Regions from separate parts of the Brevibacillus sp. NPDC003359 genome, predicted to be linked through region 4. Evidence: predicted binding sites of a transcription regulator. Region 4 holds the regulator's gene; each other region holds the start of a gene.

Region 1 (6,187 bases), 320 kb from region 4:
CTCATCATTTGGTTTATATCGATTGGGAAAAAGCTGAACAGGGAGTGGAGTCTGTGCCGTCGCTCTTTTCGTTCGATGCCGATCGTAAGCAACAATCTGTGCTGGTGAACGGGTTGCCAGCAAGTGTATCTATGTTGGGAGCTAGCAACGACGGCAAATGGCTGTATGTCACGACTCCAGAGCCACTTTCCCCTTAAGCGTCATATTCCGTTGTGAGCATCGATAAAATGATCAAGGATTCGTAAGTATCACCTGATTTTAGGCAATCGCGCAAGGTGCCCTCTATTCGAAATCCTTCCGATACGTAAAGGCTACGGGCGCGGTCGTTCGTTTCTTTTACATCTAGCCAGAGTCGATGGGCCTTTTGCTCGATGAATGCCCAATGCTTGATTTGACGCAGGATGTTGCGACCGTAGCCTTCCCCCTTTACTGCGATTGTAATACGCATGAGTTCAATACTTTGATGAGGATTGGTCAGCCCGGCGATGATGACGTAGCCGACGGGGTGGCCTGTTTCTTTTTTTTCGGCGATCATATGGAGGATGTCAGGGTTGTCTAGAGCGATGTGGTGCCGCTCTTCGCTCCACGGAATAATGAACGGGGTATTCTCTGGCGCGTTTTCTACCTCGCATACAAAGGGAATGTCTGCCGGTGTAGTGCGGCGCAAGTGGATGGTCATGCGTGTATCTCCTTTTCCGCTTAACATTTGCTTACCATGATCAGATTGCCGTCGGGATCGCGAAAGTTGAACCAGTGGCCATGCTGGATGGGAACGACGACTTCGACTCCGCTCTCTTTGAGAAATGCATAAGAGGCTTCAATATCTTGTGTGTTGAAATGAAACAAGGGAGCATCGTCTGCGATGCGCTTCGGAAAGATTTTGCTATCTAGGACGAGCGTCAATCCGTTTTGTAAGGAAATGCCATATATATGTCCGAACATAATCTCACCGTCCGCGGGAATGCCCAAGAGACGGCAGTACCAGTCCCGTGCGCGCTCGATGTCGCTGACTGCTACAAAAATGGCTCCGATTTGGGGGAGCAGGGGGGACGTGGTTGTCATTGTGATAGAGCTCCTTTCAATAGGCGTTTTTCATAAGGTGGACCCGTCATAATCGTGCACGAAATGTCGGATTGCCTGATGTGGCATTTGCTATTCTGAAGGGGAAAGAGAGGTCATTACCATGGATTTGCTTACAAAGCTGAATGAGGCTCTGGACTACATCGAAGACAATTTGACCAGCGAGATTGACTATAAAGAAATCGCCCGGGTGGCTTGCTGCTCCGAGTATCACTTCAAAAGGATGTTTTCTTTTCTCGCTGGTGTTCCGCTATCCGAGTACATCCGGCGCCGACGCATTACGCTTGCAGCTTTTGAGCTTGCGGACAGCAACGAGCGGGTCATTGATATTGCGATCAAATACGGTTACGGATCGGCTGATTCTTTTGCCAGAGCTTTTCAGAATGTGCATGGAGTCACTCCGACAGAAGCCAGGCACATTGGCCATTCCTTGAAGGCTTATCCGCGAATGACCTTTCATCTATCCATAAAAGGAGGCAGTGCCATGAACTACCGTATGGAAGAAAAAGAGGCATTTCGCATTATTGGTTTGAAAAAAAGAGTCCCGTTGATTTATCACGGGGTCAATCCGGAGATTGCGGCCATGTGGGCTTCGCTCGATAGGGAGACGATTCATCAATGGAAATCGCTATCCGATGTCGAACCATTAGGACTGCTCAGTGCATCTACGAATTTTTCAGAAGGTCGGCTGGAATATGGTGAGCTCGATCACTATATCGGCGTAGCCACCACAAAGGAATGTCCAGAAAATCTGACAGCACTGGAGGTCTCTGCTTCCACCTGGGCCGTCTTCGAAGTCGTAGGTCCTTTTCCCGACACCCTGCAAGATGTTTGGGGCCGCATTTATTCGGAATGGTTTTTGTCTTCTGGTTATGAACAGGCTAACGGTCCGGAAATTTTGTGGAACGAAAATAAAGAGATTTCATCACCAGCCTTTCGAAGTGAGATTTGGATTCCTGTCGTGAAAAAGTAACCCTCTATTGCATTCGCTCTCACTGGCGGAACACCTACCTGCGTGTGTCTGTCCGAGAAGAAATAATTACCAACTTTTTTTGTGCGAGACAGGCATAAAAGCGAACGTTTGTTTGCTATAATAAGAACAAAGCAATAAGGGAACATAAGTTCTTATTTAGGGGATGATCGTGTGTCCAATGCGAACAAGCGGATCGTGTTTTTGATCGACATGCAGAGCTTTTATGCCAGTATCGAGAAAGGGGCCAATCCAGAGCTGCGAAACAAGCCGATTGTCGTCGCAGGTGATCCAGAGCGTCGCAGCGGAGTCGTGCTGGCAGCGTGTCCGATTGCCAAGTCATACGGAGTGGTCACGGCCGAAGCGCTGTGGCAGGCGCAGCAAAAGTGTCGCCAGCTCATCGTTGTTCGTCCGCGCATGGAGATGTACATTCGCATCTCCATGCAAATCACTCGCATATTCGAGGCATTTACTGACAAGGTGGAGCCGTACTCGATCGATGAGCAGTTTCTCGACGTGACGGGCAGCGTCCATCTATTTGGTGATCCGTTGCAGATGGCTGCACAGATTCGGCAGCGCGTCTGGATGGAGACGGGAATCAACTGTCGGGTAGGCATCGGGGAGAACAAGGTACTGGCCAAGATGGCCTGTGACAATTTCGCCAAGAAACGGGAAGAAGGCGTTTTTTGGCTCAAGCGGGAAACGTTAGCGGATACACTCTGGAAGCTTCCGATTGAAAAGCTGTTCGGGGTAGGCTCACGCATGAAGCGCCATTTTCATCGGATGGGCGTCTATCAGATCGGGCAGCTTGCAGATATGAGGCCAGCCATCCTCACCCGACATTGGGGAGTGAACGGGGAAGTACTGTGGCGTACGGCTCACGGAATCGACGATTCGCCTGTGGCTTTGGATTCCTATGATTCACAAAAAGGGATCGGTCATCACATGACGTTGCCTCGGGATTACCATACCGCTGCGGAAATCAAAGTGGTGCTTTTAGAGCTGTGCGAGGAAGTATGCCGTCGGGCGCGGAAAAAGGAGCTGATGGGCTCCGTTGTGTCTGTGGGCTGTCGTGGAGCCGATTTGGCTGCCGGAGCGGGTTTTGGACGGCAGATGAAGCTCACGGAGCAGACGAATGATGCCATGACGTTATACGAAGCCGCTTGCCTTTTGTTTGACCGCCACTGGAAGAAAACGCCCGTCCGCAGTATCGGTGTCAATTTGGGGCAGCTTGTCCCTGACAACGTCGTCCAGCTGAATCTGTTTACGGATAATCACAAGCGGCGTTCACTGGCGCAAGCAATGGATGACATCCGGACTCGATACGGTCAGGACGCGATTTTGCGTGCTGCCTCTGTCTTGGAAGCGGGGCAGGCGAAAGAGCGCGCACGTAAGATCGGAGGACACTACAAGTGACGGAGCCAATGGTGTCAGACGAGCAGGAATTGATACGCCAGTATATTTTATTTGGCATTTTGTTTCGGGCGGTCATGGTCGATCTGGGGCAGATGCGGATTGTGCCGTTGAAGTTTTCTTATCAGATGATGTTCGATGAGCTCTCGCGGTGGGCGGAACGACAGCATCACCAGTTGCGTCGCATCTTGCGGCAGCGAGGGTGCACAGTAGTCAGCTCACGACGTCAGGGACATATGTATGTCGTCCACTATCGACAACGCGGATATGTTCGAGAAGCGATTTATACGATTGAGGTATTGCGGGCAGAGTGTCAGGAGCTCGTCCATTTGTGGACCCGATATGATCAGCGAGGAGAGAAGAAGCGATGAGGGAAAGACGCGTGTCCAAAAAGGATAATGTATTCGTGGCCAGTAGATTTGTGCTGCCAGAGCATCGGGAAATGTATTTGCGCATAAAAGAAGAAGAGCGTCGTTATGTACCACCCGAGCTGGATCAGGAGCAGCTCAGTGCCTTGAGCGAGCTGGTATGGCAGGCGTTCCAGACAGAGAGTATCCTGACGCTGACCTATTATGACGGGCGAGAGCCGCGACGCCTGTCCGCCCACGTTATCCATATTGATCAAGCAGCGCGACGTCTCAAGCTTCAGGCAGGCTCCGAGATTCATTGGGTTCCTTTTGCCCGACTGCTGCATGTGGAGCTGGCAGCGAGCTTCTAAATCGAGGAAATGCAGGTACATGATGGGGGGTGCATGAGAATCACGCAGGAAATCAGCAAAAATAGGTCTCTTTTTCAAAAGCAAGTGGCAAAAAACAGCGTGCCACGTTGAAACGGTGTGTGCGAGGAAGATGCGAGATTCCTGAAACGAAAAGCGGTCAAAAACAACCGTTTTTCGTGTTTTTTTGGCTTACACGGATTTTGCCAGAAGGGAGGTTTCCCTGTATTGTTAGATTATCTTTTGAAGCATATATTTGACGGATAGAACAAAGGAGATTTTGCATGCTAGCACAAGAAATGGGTGTCATATTCACTAAGCACGCCGATCAAATTACTTCCAAGCGTTGGGGAGAATTCATGCAACAATTGGAGGAAAAAGGCCTGTACGTGCTCATTGAGACAGACACGATCGGAAGAGTAATGAGTCCATTGGGCGGATTGATGCCCATGCCGTGTAAAAGTGAGACGCTCCATATTGTGACAGCTGATGAGCTGGAGCAGCGCGGCTTGCCGCTTGGTCACCACATCGTAACGAAAGCGAAAGTAGTCCAACCATAATCGAAAAAACCAACGCAACCTTTCCTGTCGGAGCTAGCCTCCATGTGGGAAAGGTTTTTTGTTGTTCATAAATACTCCGGCTAGGGGCAAGATCTATCCGGCAATCGGCGGTAGAGGGCAGGAGATCACATTATGATATGGAGTAGGACAAAAGAAGGAAGCAGAAGAGAGGAGAACAAGAATGACAATGGAGAGCAAAGCGGGGATGCAGCCCAAAAAAGGCGTGCGTCGCTTGCTGGAGATTGCGGATGAGAAGCGCGGATTGCTCGTCGTCTCGGCAATATTGTCTTCCTTGAGCGCAATTTGCATGTTGGTGCCTTATGCATCTGTCTACTTCATTTTACGCGAACTGTTAACGCATGCAGCGTCTCCCGCTATGGCGGACGGGGCTTACATGATTCGGTGGGGAGTTATAGCGCTTTTGGGGCTTGTGGGAAGTCTCGTCATGATGTATGCAGGCGGGATGATGTCGCATATCGCTGCGTTTCGCATTTTATACGGAATGCGGGTCAAATTGGCTTCGCATATCGGTCGTTTGCCGCTTGGCTGGCTGAACGGAACGTCTACCGGTGCAGTCAAAAAAACATTGGAGCAAAATGTGGAAAAGGTTGAGACGTTTGTCGCGCATCAGCTTCCGGATTTGGTGCATGTAGTCGTGACGACGGTGCTCATGATCGGCGTGATGTTTTACTTGAACGTCTGGTTGGCGCTTGCCTGCGTCGTGCCAATCATACTGGGACTGATTGTGCAAATCATCACTTTTTCCGGGACGAAAACAAAAGAAAATATCAAGAGGTACTACGATTCGCTAGAACGGATGAACGGATCTGCCGTCCAGTATGTACGCGGAATGCCAGCGATCAAGGTATTCGGGCAGACGGTTCATTCCTTTCGCCGCTTTTATGCAGACATGATCACCTATCGGGACTATTGCGTCAAGCATACCGATGATTTTCAAAACGGATTTTTGGTGTTCAAAGTGATCCTTGGTTCATTTGCGGCCTTTATTCTCCCGGTAGGGGTGTTCATGCTGAGCCAAGATCCGCAAAATGTCGCGTTTGCTTCTGTTCTGCTCTTTTTTCTCGTAATGGCGCCAGGTGTATCTGCACCGATGTTTAAGCTCTTGTTTTTGACCTCTACCCTGCGTGACATTGGCGAGGGGGTGGAGCGCATGGATCGGATTTTGGCAGAGCAACCCGTTGCGGAACCGCTTAGCTCCCAGCGCCCACAGAGCTTTGATGTCGCGTTTGAAAACGTCTCTTTTTCTTACGCAACAGAGGGGGTAACAGGAGGAGAGGCACTTTCTCGCCTATCCTTTATGGCGAAGCACGGGCAGGTGACAGCTCTGGTCGGACCGTCTGGTGCAGGGAAGTCTACGGTAGCGAATCTCATTCCGAGATTTTGGGATGTTTCGGAGGGAGCGATTCGCATTGGCAATGTAGACGTTCG
Region 2 (6,187 bases), 100 kb from region 4:
CACATTTGAACATTCGGCTAAAAAACAAGACCGATTTACTCGATCCGCTGAATCCGTACAGCTTTCGCACGGTTTTTCAGTTGTTCCATAGGCAACGAGTGAGCAAATCACAAAAAGATATGATACACCAAGTAAATACAAACCTATTTTATTATTTGTGAACAAGAATTGTCAAGATCATGCAAATAGAGTTGGCCCTAACTATCGCTTCTATGACGCAATTCTTCACGCATTTGTTGAATGATGGCATGAGAAAATCCCTTGCGCATCAGCATGGACAGCAGTTTGCGCTCTTCATCAGGGGTCGGTGCGCCCTCTAAGCGTCGCGCCTTCTTCTCTATCAATGCGCGGGCAGCGTCTAGTTCAGCCTGCCTAGACACGCCACGGACTGCATCCTCTACAATCGCTCTGTCTACTCCGCGCTGGGAAAGCTCCATACGCAGCATATACGGGCTCCTCGGCTTCAAACGCAATCGCTCGTCTACCCATTGCTTCGCAAATGCTTCATCATCGATGTAGCCATGATCCTTGCAGCGCTGGCATATCTCTTCGGCAATTTGCGCAGAGAATCCCTTCTCTACCAAATACGAATGAAGCTGACTGCTCGTCCGTGGGCGTATTCCGAGGTATCGCAAAGCACCTAAATACGCTTTATGCTTTTCTTCTGCTACTAGGACTTCTCGGCAAAAAGCTTCATCTAATTCTGTTCCCTTAAATAGGTTGTACTTTACCAGTATGTCTTCATGTACGGTAATCGCATACTCGCCTTCTACATCGATATGGTAGCGTTGCTTTTGTTTGATATCTCGATGAACGGCAGTAATCAGGCCGCTCTTCATGATGATTCACTCCTTCGCAAAGCTAAAATAACAGCCTGTCTCATCGACAGGCTGCTCTTCTACTCTTCATTACTCCAGATCAAATGCAGGCTCTTCATCTTGCTCTGGGTCATGTACTGCCTCAGCTTCTGGCACAGATCCAGGATTAAGGCTGAAGTATTCGCGCACCTTTGTTTCGATCTGCAACGCAATGTGCGGATTCTCCTTCAGGAACACTTTCGAATTCTCTCTACCTTGGCCGAGACGCTCTTCATTGAAGGAATACCAAGCACCACTCTTCTGAACCACATCGATCTCAGAACCGATGTCGAGAATGCTACCTTCTCTGGAAATACCTTCACCGTACATGATGTCCACTTCTGCAACCTTAAATGGTGGAGCCACTTTATTTTTGACAACTTTGATCTTCGTCTTGCTTCCCAAAATGTCGTTGCCGACTTTGATAGATTCCGCTTTACGAACGTCCAAACGAACACTCGCGTAGAACTTCAATGCGCGGCCACCTGGAGTTGTTTCTGGATTACCGAACATGACTCCCACTTTTTCACGAAGCTGGTTGATGAAGATTGTAATTGTTTTGGACTTGTTGATCGCACCGGACAGCTTGCGGAGTGCTTGGGACATCAAGCGTGCTTGCAAACCTACGTGGGAATCTCCCATCTCGCCTTCGATCTCTGCTTTTGGCACGAGTGCCGCAACAGAGTCGACTACGATAATGTCTACCGCACCAGAACGCACCAGCGCCTCTGCGATCTCCAACGCTTGCTCACCAGTGTCTGGCTGAGACAGCAACAATTCATCGATGTTCACACCCAGCTTCGCAGCATAAACCGGATCCAAGGCATGCTCTGCATCGATAAATGCAGCCTGACCGCCTTGTCTTTGCACTTCTGCGATCGCATGAAGCGCTACCGTTGTCTTACCCGAAGACTCTGGGCCGTAAATCTCAACAATCCGTCCGCGTGGGAATCCTCCCACACCAAGTGCGATATCAAGAGCGAGCGCACCGCTAGAAGCCGTAGATATCTGTATGTTGGATACTTCCCCCAACTTCATAATGGAACCTTTTCCGAACTGCTTTTCTATCTGACGCAATGCACTCTCCAAAGCTGCGCGACGATCTGACAAATGGTACACACCCTTTCAACTTTTCGCTTCTGTTTTGCTTGTCTTCATCATACCTCGAGACAGAAGTGTTTGCCAAGTATTTTTTACGAACAAATATTCGCATCGCAAAAAAGCAGCCATTCCCTGGTTATTTCCAGTGAAATGACTGCTTTGTAAATACGCTCTAATTAGGACCGCTTCGCTCCGCGAGGCTTTGCAGGCTCCAGATTGATTCGTTTTCCGTTGATACGCGTTTGACGCAGTGATTCATATACGAATGCCGCAACCTCTTCTGGAACCTCAACAAACGTGAAGTTCTCGAAAATGTCGATGCGACCTACTGATTTTCCTGGGATACCAACAGATTCAGAGATCTCTCGTACCAGATCCTGTGGCTTCATGTTTGCATTGCGGCCTACGTTCAGGAAGAAGCGAACCATGCCTTTTGCTGCACCCGTCTCACCAAAGTTGTACGCTTCTACTTCCTGTCCTTGTCCCGCTTCGGTATGGAACGCCAGGTGCAATGCAGCAGCTGCTACTTTTTCAGCCGGGTATTGACCTACGAGTGAATCTGCTACTTTTTGATACATATCCGCGATTGCATCGCTTTCCAAAAGGCTAGTCAACTGTTCGCGCAATTGTTCTTGCTTACGCTCAGCCACTTCCTCCAGGGAAGGAACGTTGCGAGAGAGCACTTGTGCTTTTGTCTGCTTTTGGATAAACATCATTTGTCTTACTTCACGTGGCGTAACCAAGGTCATCGCAATTCCTTTGCGACCTGCGCGACCAGTACGGCCAATACGGTGTACGTAGCTCTCAGAGTCTTGCGGAATATCGTAGTTGATTACGTGAGAAACGTTTCCTACGTCGATACCGCGTGCTGCTACATCCGTCGCGATCAAGAATTCAATCGAGCCCTCACGGAATGCATTCATGACCTTGTCACGTTGTGCCTGCGACAAGTCGCCATGCAAGCCATCCGCAAGATATCCGCGGGATTGCAGCACTTCGGACAACTCATCTACACCGCGCTTGGTGCGGCAGAAAATGATACCCAGCTCGACATCCTCACTGTCCAGAATACGGCAGAGGCTCTCTACTTTGTTACGGTCAAATACTTTGTAGTATACCTGTTCGATCAACGGCGCGGTTACTTCTTCACGGCTAACCGCGATCGTTTGCGGCTGCTTCATGTAACGGGTAGCCAAACGCTTGATTTCTGGCGGCATCGTCGCAGAGAACAGCAAGGTTTGACGCTCTTCCGGCATATGTGTGATGATCGTCTCGATATCTTCGATGAAGCCCATATCCAGCATTTCATCCGCTTCATCCAAAACGAGTGTATGCACGTGATCCAGCTTCAGTGTTTTGCGGCGCAAGTGGTCCATGATACGACCAGGAGTACCTACGACGATTTGTACACCTTGACGCAGTGCACGGATTTGATGTCCGATCGATTGTCCGCCATAGATTGGCAACGTACGAACTTTGTTGTATTTCGAGATGCGCAAGAGCTCTCCCGCAACCTGGATAGCCAGCTCACGAGTTGGGGTCAGCACGATCGCTTGTACACGATTGGCAGGCGTGATCTTTTCTACAAGTGGAATCCCGAATGCAGCAGTCTTACCAGTACCTGTCTGTGCTTGACCAATCAGGTCTCCGCCATCCAGAACTTTTGGAATGCAAGCTGCCTGAATCGGTGATGGCTCCTCGAAGCCCATATCGTGAATCGCTTGCAGAATAGATTTATGTAAAGGAAAATCAGAAAAAATCGTCATGAAAAAAATCACCTTTCTTTTTGCATTTGCAGCGCATAAAACAGCGCGTATTTGGCGGCACGCCCTACGATTGCCTGCCTTCTTCCAGCAAGACGCAGCTCTTCTACAACTGTGGGCATTCCTTCTGCCGCGATCCCTACATAAACAAGGCCAACAGGCTTGCCCTCGGAAGGATCGGGTCCAGCCACTCCCGTAACAGAAATCCCGTAGGTAGCTCCTAGCTTTTCTCGTACATGTTCAGCCAGCAATTGAGCTGTTTTCTCACTGACTGCCCCATCTGTTTGCAAAATGGAATCAGGTACTTCGAGCAGCTGATTTTTCACTTCATTGGTGTAGCACACTACCCCACCACGAAACACTTGCGAGCTTCCCGGTACAGCGGTAATCAACGAGGCAATTGCTCCTCCTGTGCAGCTTTCTGCACAAGCAATCGTCTCATTTTTCTTTTTCAGTTCAGAAACCAGCACATCATGCAGCGACGAGTTCTCACCCATCCCGTACATATACTGGCCAACACGGCTGAGAATTTCTTTTTCTACAGGCAATATCAGGGCTTCCCCTTCTTCGACTGTAGCAGCTCTTGCAGTAATCCGCAGTGTTACTTCGAATTCTTTGGCGTATGGCGCGATCGTTGGATTGTCCTGCTTTTCGATCAAATCGAGCAGTTGTTCCTCCAAAGCAGATTCGCCTATTCCATAGAATCGGAGTACACGAGAATGAAACACTTGTTTTTCAGGAAGCAAATCGGTCAAGTAAGGCATCACGTAATTCTCCACCATTGGATACAGCTCGCTTGGTGGTCCAGGCAACAGCACGAACGTACTACTGTCATGACGGATAGCCATCCCTGGCGCCATCCCGAAATCATTGGAAAATACATGGCTGTCCGAAAGCACCAGCGCCTGCTTACGATTGTTCTCCGTCATGACAATCCCACGTTGCGAAAAGAATTTTTCAATTCTCTCCATGGCCTCTGAATTCGTTTCCAATCCAATGCCTACATGCCCCGCCAAGGTTTCTTTCGTCAAATCATCTTGAGTCGGCCCTAACCCACCCGTGAAAATGACGAGATCAGATCGCCCTGATGCCAATCGAATCACTTGTAGCAATCGCTCCGTGTTGTCTCCCACAACCGTATGAAAATATACTCCAACGCCAATTTCAGCCAGCTTCTGAGAAAGAAACTGTGCATTTGTATTAGCGATCTGGCCTAACAAAAGCTCGGTACCAACCGCGATAATCTCCGCTCTCATCTTCCTCATCCATTCTCTTTGAGAGTAGAAAAGCCTCTAAACTAATAGTTTATCACTTGCAAACACTCAAGAGAAGAGTCTTGTGAAAAAAGAGACCAATACCCGCATTACGAGTATTGGATCACGTTACGATTTTTCGCAAAGTAGTCGTACCCGGAGTAAATCGTGATGATCACCATAGCCCAAGTAGCTACTTCGTCGAACGGAATGCCGAAGAACCCAAATGGGAAGTTGCGAATCATGACAGCCGTAATCGCTACGATCTGCACCCATGTTTTCAGTTTACCCAATGCACTCGCAGCAATTACCTGTCCTTCTGCCGCAGCAACTAGCCGCAGACCCGTAACCGCGAACTCCCGGCTGATAATGACAATCGCAATCCACGCTTCCAGACGCTGCATCTCTACGAGTGAAATGAGTGCTGCAGATATCAACAACTTATCAGCAAGCGGGTCCAGAAACTTCCCTAAGTTCGTCACGATTTTCTTTTTCCGTGCAATGTAACCGTCGAGTCCGTCCGTACTGGCTGCTAGGATAAACACCAAAGCCGCAATCAGCTCGTTATACGTCATCGTCAGGCTGCCAATCGAAAATGTCCCGATGTTGTAACGCACCAGCAGAAAAAACATAACTACCGGCACCAGAAAGATCCTGGCGAGGGTGATGCGGTTGGCGAGATTCACCTAGACTACCTCCCCGGCTAAATCGTATTCATAGGAGTGTGTAATTTTTACTTTCACGATGGTGCCCAGTTCGCCTTTAAAACCAGTGACGAATACTTCACCATCGATTTCCGGAGCGTCATACTGTGTTCGACCTACATAAATATCGTTACGTCCCTCGTAACGTTCAATCAAAACATCCAAGACTTGACCAACAAAGCGTCCGTTGCGATCTCCGGCTACTTCACGCTGAATTTCCATCAGTATGTTCGCACGTTTTTCCTTAACCTCTTCGTCTACATGGTCAGGCAAACGGGAAGCTGGAGTGTCATCCTCGTTGGAGTAAGTAAACACACCCAGTCGATCAAAGCGAATATCCTTCACAAACTCGCTCAGGCGCTCGAAGTCTTCGTCTGTTTCCCCAGGGAACCCTACGATCAAAGAGGTACGCAGTGCAACATCTGGAACCTGCGCGCGAATTTTTGCTACCAGCGCACGAATGTCCGTCTGTCTTCCAGGGCGACGCATTCTTTTCAGAATATGGTCTT
Region 3 (6,187 bases), 200 kb from region 4:
ACGCGTTCAAATGAGAAGCCGAGTTTCTCAATGATATGCAGTGATGCCTTGTTGTCTGAGTGTGCCTTTGCGTACAATTTATCCAATCCGATTACATCAAATGCGTACGCAGTAAGAGCGGAGGCAGCTTCAAAAGCGTATCCGTTCCCCCAATAATCACGTCCAATTAAATAATAGAGTTCTTTTTCCGGGGCCAGAAAATCGAGAACGCCCACACCACACCAACCAATGAACTTGCCAGTAGTCTTTTCTCGTATGGCCACAGAATATTTAAAAGGCTTGTCAAAAGGGGTGTCATAACTGCTTAGTAGCCAACGAAATAAGCGCTTGTAGTTTTCCAAAGGCATTACATCCATGGGCAGGTAAGTAAACAAATCTGGGTTTTGCATAAGTTCAAAAGATTCCATTAAATCATCTTCTACGTAAGGACGGATGATAAGGTGTTCTGTTTCTAAGTGCATGGCAGATATCATCGCTTGCATGTAGCATTTCCCTTTCGGATTAGAAAATGAAGACTGCATAAAAAGAGGAGAAGCGCTGAAGGTAAGCGCCTCTGACCTCATGTTTGTTTGATCAGAATGAGTTCATCCACTTCTTCGCCTCGTGCTTCCGAAAATGCCCGGTCTACACCGAAAGGCAGAAAACCGTTTTTTTCTAAGACACGAATGGATGCGATGTTGTCATGAGCGACACGCGCATATACAGGACGTGTTCGGAGTTCTTCTAAAAAGAGAGAAAGTGCATTTGTCGCGATTCCTTTGCCCCAACAGCTTTTGTCAATCCAATATCCAATTGTAGGAAAGCCAAATAGCTCAAAGTACAAAACATTACCGACAATTTGCCCATTCATAAGAATGGCTCTTTTCACAATCGAATCATCGTTCAAAATCTTTGCCCAATGCGCGGCGAATCCATCTATATCAGCAGGGTCCTTGACAGTAAATGCCGCCATCATATGAGCGGATTTGTCCAATTGCTGAGTAAAAAATACAGGGAGATCTGCCTCGGTTACTTCTCGTAAATAAAGGGGCTGATCATGCAAAGGCTCCAAGGAAAAGCACCTCCATAAACATCAGCTATTCTCTTTTCACGAACACTTTAATAATTAACGACAGTATCGTGAGAACCAAAATGACATTAGCGATGAGCATAAAGCTAGGTAAACCAAGCCTAAACAAAACGTACACACTCCTACTCGTTACAACCTTTGAAAGTGAAAAAGACTAGTTATCCTCGGTGACAAGCATGATCGCAAAGCCATCATAGCCCTTGCTGCCTACTGTCTGTACAACGGTTCCACTGACACGTTTCTCTTCAGCAACCAAATCGGTGAATTGGCGTACTCCGACAATATTGGGATCTGTGCTTGTTTCATCTACAACTTGACCACTTCGTACAACGTTATCCGTGATAATCACTGTCCCTTTGCGAGAGAGTTTCAATGCCCATTGGAAATAGTCGGGGTTTCCTTTTTTATCTGCATCAATAAAAATAAAATCAAAAGGACCCTGATTTTCTTTGTGCAGTTGGATGAGAGAATCAAGGGCAAGACCGATCCTCACTTCCACGATATGATCCAGTCCTGCGCGGGTAATGTTCGATTGTGCAACTTCTGCATGCTTAGGATCATATTCGAGAGTAATGAGACGACCGTCAGCAGGGAGTGCGCGGGCTAGCCAGATGGTACTGTATCCACCGAGAGTGCCAATTTCCAAGATCGAGCGAGCGCCTTGGATTCGTGCTAACAGATGAAGGAGCTTACCTTGATTGGGTGCGACATCAATAGCTGGCAGGCCTGCAGCTGCGTTCTCTTGGAGAACTGTGTCTAGAACGGAATCGGTTTCCAGTAATTTATCCGTAAAATAGTGATCGACCGCTGTCCATTGCTCTCTATTCATGATCTCATCTCCTCAAGATTTTACAGGGATATCATAACACGATTAGAAACTTCTGGCTGTTTTTTTTGTACCGGATGACACATTTCAGTGGAGGTGTCTTTGGTGGATTAAGCTTTTTTGGTAAAATTTTCACCTGTTACCATTATTTACGCATAGCGTGAATGACACTTTCGAATCATAATAGAAAAGTAATCCAAGCTAGCTAGTATAATCCAACCTTGGGGATTCTATTCCACGCGTTCGACTAAATGATGCAGTCAAAGTCGGCGCAATTTTTTTATTCCATCTGTAGGTAAATATACCTACTATTGTTCGTTGTCAACAGAATCTAAGTCCTATATGCTTATATCATTCACGTAATGACATATGCGTACTACCCCGTACGCCCCAACCACTTTTTGATGGTTGGGATTTTTTTTATTCAAGGTCATATCCAGTTATCTCCTATCGCGTTTTGATGTGATTTTTTATATCCTTATACATAGGACTTGAAATGTTCTTGGGGTCCGCGGTGACTCAAACTATGCAGAGGAGTCACCGCTTTTTTCTTTACATACTTCCTCCGATCAAGGTCAAGCTAGTAACAGGTGATATTGGTCAGGAGGTGTTTTGTGTGCGGGCAACTTTCGTGGTGCTGACACTGGCTTTTGCTTTGACCGTAACGGGGTGTACGAAGCAGTCTGGTACAGAAACGAAGCAAAAAACGGAATCGGAACCGGAACCGTTGTGCATGCCTGTTCCCGTCAGACATTATCAATGGGAAGAGCGCGCAAAATCGATTACAGCCAGCGTGAAGGGCATCGATAAAATAGTGGCTGTGCAAATCGATAAAGAGCTCGATGTGGCTATTCAAGTGACGAATTTTAATCGGTTCAAGTTGGAATCGATTCAAAAAGAAGTCGGAAAGAAATTAAAAGAAGCCTTCCCAGATGCTAATATCCATGTGACAGCTGACAAGCGATTGATAAAAGATTTGCAAAGCCTAAGTGACGAACAGTGGCCAACCGATGTAAAAGCGGCATGCCAGAAGAAGAAATCCTTAAAAGAAATTGAAAAGAAAATGAAGGGCTAGCCTACTATTAAGACCTCACACCCTACAAGGGTAGAGTGAGGTTCTTGTTGTTTCTTTTAACGGACGATTAAAGCGGATTGAATATTCCGTGATTAATTGCCAAAGAAGAACTCCCTAGCTGGGAGTCTATGTAGGCTAGTGGTGATCACGATCGTAATGATGCTCGCGCTCTCGATCTCGATGGAGGTCGATTCCGCGTAATTCACCCTTGGCTTTTTCCACAAGGACTTGATAATCTCTTACCACTTCCGTCAAGGTAGTTACGGATTCTTTATAGTCGGGATCATTACAGATTCCATCTATCGCTCGATGGAGGTGATACATCTTATCTTCGGTTTTTCGGATAAATTCTACCCAATCCATTCCGTTCATAAAATACCTCCTTTCCGTCATAGGCTTTACTCCCATGCGCGAAAGTATGCAGTGTGAAATTACGAATAAATGAAGCGTATGTAATCTAATAATGAACTTTGGTCTTGTAACAACAATCTGTTCATGATAACATACCTCACATCAATAGCATCAAAGGACGAGACTTGAGGTGTATCAGATGAACGGGTTAGCCAAACTGAATAGATCGCTTGAGAAAATCATGCCCATACTAACGCCGAGTAGTGTTGCCATTGGCGTAATAGCGGGGACACATTTGCAACCATTTGCTTTTTTGTCTCCTTGGGTGTTTGCTTTCATGACATTTGCGGGCAGTCTGGGTTCAGGATTTAAAGAATTTGCAAAGGTACTAACCAGACCGCTTCCTTTAATCGTCAACTTGTTGATTCTTCATGCACTTATGCCACTTGTTGCTTGGTCGATGGCTACGTTGTTTTATCCAGATGATATTCATGTCATCACGGGATTTTTGTTGGCTGCTTTAATTCCCACAGGGATCACGAGTTTTTTGTGGTCATCGATTTATTTCGGGAACATCGCACTGACGCTATCCATTATTTTGTTGGATACGATGCTCTCCCCATTGATTGTTCCGTTGGGAATGTCCTTGTTTTTAGGGGCAACAGTTGAGATGGATTTGGCTGAACTGATGAAGGGTTTATTTTATATGATCGTGTTGCCGTCTCTTGTCGGTATGCTGCTCAATCATTTGTCAAAAGGGAACGTCAAAAAAACGCTGGCACCCAAATTAGCGCCATTCTCTAAGATGGGAATGGGTGTTGTCGTCGCGATCAACAGCTCGATGGTGTCGTCTTACTTTCATATGATGGACGCCAAACTGGTGGGAATGGCGGTCCTTGTACTGGTAGTGGCCATTTTGGGTTATTTGATGGGGTGGGGGATCGCAAGGCTATTTGGGTGGGAGCGAGATGTTATCGTCACGTTAACCTTCAATAGTGGAATGCGAAACATTAGTGCAGGTGCAGTTATGGCGATCACGTACTTTCCTGCTCCTGTTGCTCTTCCAGTTGTTCTCGGCATGCTTTTCCAGCAAATACTCGCTTCTACCTTCGGAAAGTTTTTGGAGCTAGTCGAGAAAAGACCACAACATCATCCACAGGAACTATCAAACTAAGAGCAAGAGCCGTTTTCCGTTAAGCAATTGGAAAATGGCTTTTTTCTTACAGATTCTTACCAAAGAACTCACTTCTTTGGTTACAGCTTACCTACATATTCGGGACTATCATACATAGCGATATGTGTGGCGCCTTCAATCCAAAACAATTCCTTTGGTCAGTTTGTTGCATCCGCTCTAGTCAAGTGGAGAGACTTTTAGAGAGGAACCTCAAATAAATCGGAGAATGAATTGAAAAAAAGTGTTGCGAACTTATGTTCGTACTCACTATAATGTAATTACAATTTCCCACACATGATGAGTATCTCGATAACAAATGTTCGTAATTAGGCGGGTGGAAAAGCGTGGCTAACGGCAATTTTGAAGTAACGAACGAAGAAAGAGAGGCATTTATGTACATGATACGAGATTCGGCAAGAGAGAACTACCCCTTGAATGTGAGCTGGTGTGTGTCCTTTGAGGGGGAGCGGGGGAATACGTGCAGTATGTGGGGTGTGGTCAAATGGGTAGACCCGAAGGCGAGGCGTGTTCAATTAGCAAACCAAACGAGTAGTCAATGGATCGAGATGGAGAAAATTATCAATGTACATGCATAGATGTACGGAAACCTCACGTAAAAAAACTAGTCGTATGATTTTTTTTGTTATTAAAGCGTATATGTAATAAATCCTAACATAAAAACATTGAAAATTCGAAAGTTTGATTGATGGTTGCTTTTTTATGTTAGAATATATTACATAAGCATACATTCTCTCCACTTCCTATTTTGACCCAGTAATTGGGTCCTTTTTTTTGCCTATGTTCCATTATTTGGATATGGCTTGCCATCCGCTTGAAATAACTTGCTCACCATTCCATAAAGACGACCTGACATGTTGGGAAAAACGAAGGAGTATTCATTCGATCCTTGATTCAGCAAGGCGATCGGTGATTCCACCATATAGGGGATTTTCATCAGATCAAGCATCTTCTTGTATTCCTCTACCTTGGAATGGTCAACCGTATAATAAAATGATTTGGAAAAATTCATGCGAGCACGCTCCTTTCCCTTATTGTAGCATATCCGCAGCTTGTCGTATAAATGAACATAATAAATGTTATGTAAACAACCCTTTTTGAAGAGAGAAGATTCACAAAGACTTCTACCTATGATAGAATAAAAGACCAAAATTTTACCAATAGGAGAAAAATGATGATAATCAGCCAACAACTCCTTTCTGTGAATGGGTTATCGTACACGATTCGCTCTGCAATGGAAGCAGATGCACAACAGTTGTCGGATCTGCGACTGCAAATCGATGGAGAGACTGAAAATTTGGATAGAGAAAGTGGAGAGGCTTTCATCGATGTGCAAGGATTCGAACACATCATCCATTCGGATGCAGAAAGTCCAAGAAACTTGTTTTTAGTAGCTGTAGTACAGGATCGGATTGTCGGTTTTTCCAGATGTGCAGGTGTTTACTTAAATCGATTTGCTCACAAAGTAGAGTTTGGTGTATGTGTTTTACAAGAGTTCTGGGGTTATGGTATTGGGAAAAATCTCTTGCAAGAATCGGTTGCCTGGGCAGATTCCAACCATATTACCAAAATGACATTGAATGTGATGGAAACGAATGAGAAAGCAATTGAGTTGTACAAACGGTTTGGCTTTGAAGTCGAAGGGGTACTCAAAAACGACAAAGTTCTTTCCGA
Region 4 (6,187 bases):
AACTTGAGCACCTTACAAAGAAGTGAAACAGGAAACCATTTAGCCAACTCAGTAATGATCTTAAATTCTACTGTTTTCTTCCTAGTCTTCTTCTCTCTCTTCTGGCTTCTAAGAGCTTTTTTAAGAATTCTACCTCTGCCTCGAGACGCTGTATTTTCTCCTCCGGGGGAAGAGATTTTTCACGAGTGCTCTCTGTTTTTCTTGTTTTCCCTCTACGATCCTCTAAGCCCTTCAATCCATCATCTCTGTATTTTCTAACCCATCTGCGAAACATTCTTAAATCAAGACCGTATGTTTCTTTGATCTCCCTATAAGTAGTCCCTTGCTCAAAACATTCCACAACATGATGTTTGAATTAAAGGAAATACGACTTTTTAGTACTGCTCATAAAAATTCCCCTCCATGTAAACAGTAAAGGGCTTCTTCTTACTGTCCACCTAAAGGGGATAATACCATTTATAGGCAGAGGGTTTTCTTTGATGATGAGATTCCTATTCGTCTATAGCCCTGGTGTACAGCTCTGAGGGTAAATCTTTCAGCAACGGGGAAGAAACATCATCAACCTGCGTCATAACAAGCCGATGAACCGGACGCGTCATCCCGACATACAACAGTTTTGCGTCCCATTCATTATTTTGATAAGCGTCTACATCCAGTAAAATGACCACATCGAACTGCAAGCCTTTTGTTAGAAAAGCAGGCATGACGGTTACGCCACCCGGGAATTGGTTATCCTTGCTGCCCAACAGAGTCAAATCGGCTATCTTGTCTTGCAGGCCTTTATGTGCTTTTTTACTCGCTTGAATGGTTTTCGCAACGATCGCAATCGTCTTGAAGCCTTCCGATTGGTAGGCAGCTACACGCTGAGAGATGTCGTCCCACTGTTGCGCTCGTGAACGAGTCTTGACCATGATTGGTTTTTCACCATGTCGCAAAACCGGTTTGGCCAATACCGTCTCTGGCAATTCAATTTGCCGTAATACTTCATTGGCACAGTGCATGATCTCAATTGTCGAGCGATAGCTTTGCGACAGCGTATAATAGGAAGGAAACAGCTGTGCAAAAATTCCCTTCGTTAACTCTTCCCACGCATGAATACCCCGGTAGCTATGAATGCCTTGAGCAATATCTCCCACAATCGTAAGCGAGTTTCGCTTGGTAGCGAGTGCAATGACCGCGATTTCCAACGCACTCAGGTCTTGCGCTTCATCTACGACCGTATGATCGAAATGCTCTGCTTTATTCATGCCCTCAACAATATGCTGTAAGTATAACAATGGCGCGATATCTTCCGGCTCCAATCTCTCCTCTGCAAACAGTGCTGCACTTGACTCGGTCACATCGCGCACGACCTCGTCTGAAATGTCAGCCGGTACGAGTTTGCGCAACAATTCCTCATCAGCAATCAGCTCGCGATAAGCTGCGAAGATTTCCAGTCGCGGAAAGGTCGTCAGGTACGTATCCAGTATTTGCTCCAGCATTTTCTCGAATTTGTACAAGCCTTCTTTGTCCAAATCGACTTTTCGCTCTCGCAAATGGGCAAACAATTGTTTGTTCATTTCTTGTTTCAGATGCTTGCGAAGCGCTTCTACCCGCCGATGATACGGCATATTGGCGAATAGCTCCAAGAAGCATTGGCGGATAAAATCACCCGGGATCGAAAAGACTTGCTTCGTTTTGTTGTATAAAAAGCTGAGCTTCTTAAAAGGAATTCTTGTTTCGACGATATACCGAATGTATTGCTCCAGTGCCTCCCGGCAAGCGAGCGATCCTTTGAAGCGAAGCCTGTTTCGCGTCATTTCTTGCTGGCGCTCATCCTGCCCCTCTTCGAAGAACAATTGAAGTGGCTTATCGGGACTGACGATTCTCCATCCTTTTGGCAGCAGAGGCTTCACTAGACGCGCCGCCCAATCTACAAAGGTAGACTGTTGAACGTCATCGACTCCCAGCTCAGGCAAGACCTCGGATATATAGGTAAGAAACATTCGGTTGGGTGCAAACACCATGAACTTTTTTGACATCATGGAATCCTGGTAGTTATAAATCAAATAGGAGAGTCGGTGCAGGGCAATCGTTGTTTTTCCGCTCCCCGCTACCCCTTGCACCACAATAGGCCGTTCTTTTTCCGCACGGATAATATCATTTTGCTCGGATTGAATCGTAGCGACAATGTCTTTTAGCCTGCTATCGTTCGCCTGATTCAGATTGGCTGCCAAAAATTCATCAATAAAGCCCTCTTGCAAAAACTCGTCGGGATGCCCCATTTCGCGGTTAATCGTTTCTTTTACCGCTCCATCAAAGATACCGACAATCTTTCTGTCTTCGATCGCAAAATTACGCTTTAATCGGACTTCTCCACGCACGATTTCGCGGCCCATCCGGTAGAACGCGTCTTTGCTCTCGCCGGAATAATAAAGACTGGCGATAGGCGCACGCCAATCCACGACGACGGAATCAAACGTATCGCTGCGTACAATTCCCCGTTTTCCTATGTAGACCTGATCCAGCTCGTAGATTTCATCTTTCAAAAAATCCACTCTGCCGAAATAAGGCTTCTCTCGACCCTGATCTTCCAGGTAGCGCAAATCCTTTGCTTTCTTATAGTTAACGACCTGTTTCACATAGTCATCTGTTGCCTCGCGAATATCATTGCGAAGTTGCTCGATTTCTTCGTCGATCGCTGAAACTGTTTCATCCAGCTTTTTTTGTTCCAACTCATAATCACGATGCTGTGTACTCACATTCATTCCCCCTCACATGTATCGTGTCATTGAACGTATCAGGACCATTGCCTAGCCATCCATATTCCAACTGCACAAGAAAGTAGACCGACTCCCAAACTGAGAAGAGCGTACAAAGTGCCACGCAATAGATGGCCTTCTCCCCAAAACGAGACCACTTCCAAGGAGAAGCTTGAGAAAGTCGTAAATCCTCCCATGACACCCGTTGCAAATAAGAGATAGAGTGTCGGAGATAAAAAGTCACGTTCTTTCCCTAGTACGAACAAGATGCCGATGATCAATGATCCACAAACATTCGCGATCCAGGTTCCCCACGGCCATCCTGGTTGATTAGCGAGCAAAGACAATAGGTAGCGCAAAAGAGAGCCAACTGCTCCTCCAACCGCGACAGCTATCCACGCCATCTCCTTCCCTCCCTGGCTAGTAAAATGTTCTCGTTATGTATGTCACAGAAAAAGACACCCTAGCGTCAAGCGAGGATGTCTGTCGTATCAGTAATTGTTATCTTACTGTTTTGGCTTATTTTCTTCAAGGTCTTCCACATAACGGATGGAATCCAAATTTGCTCTCAATGAAAGCTTAACGGCGTCAATGTACTTTTGGCGCAACGCTTTTTGTTCGAGTTTTTCTTCTTCGGTCAAACCTTCTTCGCGAGATTTTTTGACCAATTCGTTAATGCGCTTAATTTCTGCGTCAGATACCACTGCTGGTTCCTCCCACTCTGTAATGGTGCCGCTTCATTATACCACATTCGAATGATCCCGCAAGACAGCCGAACACTTACGAAGCATCAGGAAGGAGCAGAGTTTGACCTGGGTAAATCCTGTTGCTCTCCAATCCGTTCGCATCCTTAATCTCTATTATATAGTCACGAATATCCATTTGCTGATCTGCTTTGTATCGAACGGCTAACGTCCATAGGCTGTCTCCGGATTGTACGGTTACTTCTGTGCCGTGTGGTTCCTCTTTAACCGAAGAAGCAAACACTAGTTCGGTCAACAAATAAAAAAAGAGAGTAAATGTAATAAGAAACAAGAGAGCTTGTCCTCTCGTGATACCAAAACGAACACGGCGTTCTTCCTTTTTCTCGAAACGATTACGTACTGTCAATGAATTCATGATAATGGCCTCCTAACAAACATACGTTCTGTCCCCTTGTAACCTCATAATAAATGAGAACATATGTTCATGTCAACGATGAATCGAACTTATGTTTGTCGAACGCAAGCTCCCATGGTATAATATAGGAAAATATGTTCGAGAAATCAGAGGTGTCTTTCTATGTCAAAATTATCGAGTAGACAACAAGCCATCATCGAGTTCATCCGAAAGGAAGTTCGTGATAAAGGATATCCACCATCTGTCCGTGAAATTGGAGAGGCTGTCGGACTAGCTTCCAGCTCAACGGTACATGGACATTTGGCACGTTTAGAGAAAAAAGGCCTCATTCGTCGAGATCCTACCAAGCCGCGCGCTATCGAATTGCTATCCGATGAAGATCGTTTTCAAGACAATTTCGAAGACTCTGTCGTTCGTGTGCCTGTAATCGGAAAAGTAACCGCTGGACAACCGATTACTGCCATTGAGGATGTAGAAGAATACTTCCCGCTTCCAGACAATATCGTGACTTCTGACAAGGTCTATATGCTACGCGTCTCCGGAAACAGTATGATTGATGCCGGGATTCTCGACGGAGACTACGTAATTGTTCGCCAACAGCACGTAGCGAACAATGGTGACATTGTCGTAGCTATGACAGAAGAAGACGAAGCGACTGTCAAAAGATTTTTCAAAGAAAAGAATCACTTCCGACTACAACCGGAAAATGCCACAATGGAACCGATCATTCTGGAGCATGTCACCATTCTCGGTAAAGTCATCGGTGTCTATCGACTCATTCACTAGTCTCCACGTAAAAAAGGACAGCCTCTGCTGTCCTTTTCGTTTTCTGTATGTTATCTGGCGATAAAAAACCAGATGATCATCGTAACTTGCAGAATGACTTTTACGACCGCACTACCCAAAAATCCGATCAATGAACCTACGCCCGCTTTCACTGCTCGCTCCATCGACTGCTTCTGCACCATCAGTTCTACCAGGACGACGAATACGAACGGCAAGATCAGCATTCCAAACGGTGGGAAAACAAAAATCCCGAGGATAATTCCGACCGCAGCGGCAATGGACGACCACTTGGACCCCCCGTACCTTTTCACGAAGTACATGTTCGTCAGCAAGTCAGCACCGTAAAGCAGAATGCTTAGAACGACCATTCCCCACCAAAAGGATGCCGGCAATCCCGCTCCCGGATCTGCTATGAAAAAGTGATAGAGCAAAAAGCCCGCCCACAGCAATATTGTATCAGGTAGAACGGGTAAAAAAATTCCTGCGATGCTTAGCAAGAACAATAACACAACCACGACCCACAAAAATATTTCCATCCATTACACTCCCTTCATCTAGGTATACGAGTGATTACCGATTTCGTTGCGTACTTATTCACTTTTGTCTAAACTATTTTAAAAGAAAGCAGACATGGAGGTAGTCGCATGAGAAATTGGTATGATCTCTCTTACTTGGGCAGAGGAACGCTGCGTCAAAAAGCGGCGTGGGAAGCGATTCAAAAGACTCACATCATGGAAGTCCTATCCGTTTACCGCCCAGTGCTTGCCGGAACGATTCCATTGGATATTGACGTCAAGCAAAGCGATCTGGACATTATTTGCGAGAGTCATGATCTGGAACAATTTGAGCAGGCTGTTCGAACAGCGTTTGGCTGCTTGCATGGATTTGAAGTGACACACCTAGATGTGAAACGTATTCCCACGTGCGTCATTCAGTTTTTCACAGCTGACTTTTGGTTTGAATTGTTTGCTCAACCCGTAGCTGTCGAAAAGCAAAATGCTTATCGCCATATGGACATCGAAGCACGGCTGTTAGACATAGGCGGCTTGGATGCGTACCAACAGATCAGGTCTCTGAAGAAAAGCGACATCAAAACAGAGCCTGCCTTTGCTCAATACTTTGATATTCCGGGTGAAGATCCATATGAGGCATTGTTGGAATTAGAGCTGTTATCCGAACAGGAATTACGTGAAAGAGTTCAGTTCTGGCGAAAAGTTTAATCTACAAATAAAGAACCGACCTCTACTTCTTGAATACAAGAAGGATCATCATTTTTGGGGCTGCCCACTTTGGTCGATACCGGATACACCCTCATCTCGCTGGAATCATAGGGGGTAAACAGCGACTGAAGCTGCAACTGATCATACCTCTCCCGATCAAGCCATATACCCTCGATCTCTTTCTTTAAGATGACAGGCATTCGCTTATGTATATTCTCTATGAGCTCATTCGCCCTTGTCGTTACAATTGTACAGGTATGTACTTTTTCTCCCTCTTGATTCGTCCACGTATCATACAGGCCTGCAAAAGCGAATGGTTCT

The links. Region 4 encodes LexA, which represses DNA repair genes until DNA is damaged. Its sites were predicted from a motif close to CGAACATATGTTCG; they were not measured.
Region 1: ACFYU8_RS07295 (DNA polymerase IV) is a predicted target of LexA. The motif match lies at 2,155-2,168, and genes of this name have one in related genera.
Region 2: recA (recombinase RecA) is a predicted target of LexA. The motif match lies at 2,054-2,067, and genes of this name have one in related genera.
Region 3: ACFYU8_RS04700 (YolD-like family protein) is a predicted target of LexA. The motif match lies at 4,743-4,756, and genes of this name have one in related genera.

What each region holds. Positions count from the first base shown of each region.
Region 1 is NZ_JBIAOR010000001.1:1,582,614-1,588,800, reverse strand. It holds gene ACFYU8_RS07315 (hypothetical protein) at 1-197, shown strand, start outside; gene ACFYU8_RS07310 (GNAT family N-acetyltransferase) at 194-679, opposite strand; gene ACFYU8_RS07305 (VOC family protein) at 700-1,062, opposite strand; gene ACFYU8_RS07300 (AraC family transcriptional regulator) at 1,184-2,053, shown strand; gene ACFYU8_RS07295 (DNA polymerase IV) at 2,225-3,466, shown strand; gene ACFYU8_RS07290 (YhjD family protein) at 3,463-3,834, shown strand; gene ACFYU8_RS07285 (YolD-like family protein) at 3,831-4,181, shown strand; gene ACFYU8_RS07280 (hypothetical protein) at 4,463-4,738, shown strand; gene ACFYU8_RS07275 (ABC transporter ATP-binding protein) at 4,944-6,187, shown strand, end outside.
Region 2 is NZ_JBIAOR010000001.1:1,370,528-1,376,714, forward strand. It holds gene ACFYU8_RS06145 (RecX family transcriptional regulator) at 198-839, opposite strand; gene recA (recombinase RecA) at 909-1,967, opposite strand; gene ACFYU8_RS06155 (DEAD/DEAH box helicase) at 2,135-3,724, opposite strand; gene ACFYU8_RS06160 (competence/damage-inducible protein A) at 3,733-4,977, opposite strand; gene pgsA (CDP-diacylglycerol--glycerol-3-phosphate 3-phosphatidyltransferase) at 5,085-5,660, opposite strand; gene rimO (30S ribosomal protein S12 methylthiotransferase RimO) at 5,661-6,187, opposite strand, start outside.
Region 3 is NZ_JBIAOR010000001.1:1,064,579-1,070,765, reverse strand. It holds gene ACFYU8_RS04730 (GNAT family N-acetyltransferase) at 1-482, opposite strand, end outside; gene ACFYU8_RS04725 (GNAT family N-acetyltransferase) at 560-1,051, opposite strand; gene ACFYU8_RS04720 (O-methyltransferase) at 1,224-1,898, opposite strand; gene ACFYU8_RS04715 (YhcN/YlaJ family sporulation lipoprotein) at 2,512-2,970, shown strand; gene ACFYU8_RS04710 (hypothetical protein) at 3,106-3,342, opposite strand; gene ACFYU8_RS04705 (bile acid:sodium symporter family protein) at 3,521-4,495, shown strand; gene ACFYU8_RS04700 (YolD-like family protein) at 4,840-5,091, shown strand; gene ACFYU8_RS04695 (hypothetical protein) at 5,292-5,525, opposite strand; gene ACFYU8_RS04690 (GNAT family N-acetyltransferase) at 5,688-6,187, shown strand, end outside.
Region 4 is NZ_JBIAOR010000001.1:1,266,522-1,272,708, forward strand. It holds gene ACFYU8_RS05535 (helix-turn-helix domain-containing protein) at 68-340, opposite strand; gene ACFYU8_RS05540 (HelD family protein) at 492-2,741, opposite strand; gene crcB (fluoride efflux transporter CrcB) at 2,780-3,145, opposite strand; gene ACFYU8_RS05550 (DUF896 domain-containing protein) at 3,248-3,445, opposite strand; gene yneA (cell division suppressor protein YneA) at 3,522-3,860, opposite strand; gene lexA (transcriptional repressor LexA) at 4,023-4,646, shown strand; gene ACFYU8_RS05565 (DUF456 domain-containing protein) at 4,697-5,182, opposite strand; gene ACFYU8_RS05570 (DUF4269 domain-containing protein) at 5,291-5,866, shown strand; gene ACFYU8_RS05575 (SOS response-associated peptidase) at 5,863-6,187, opposite strand, start outside.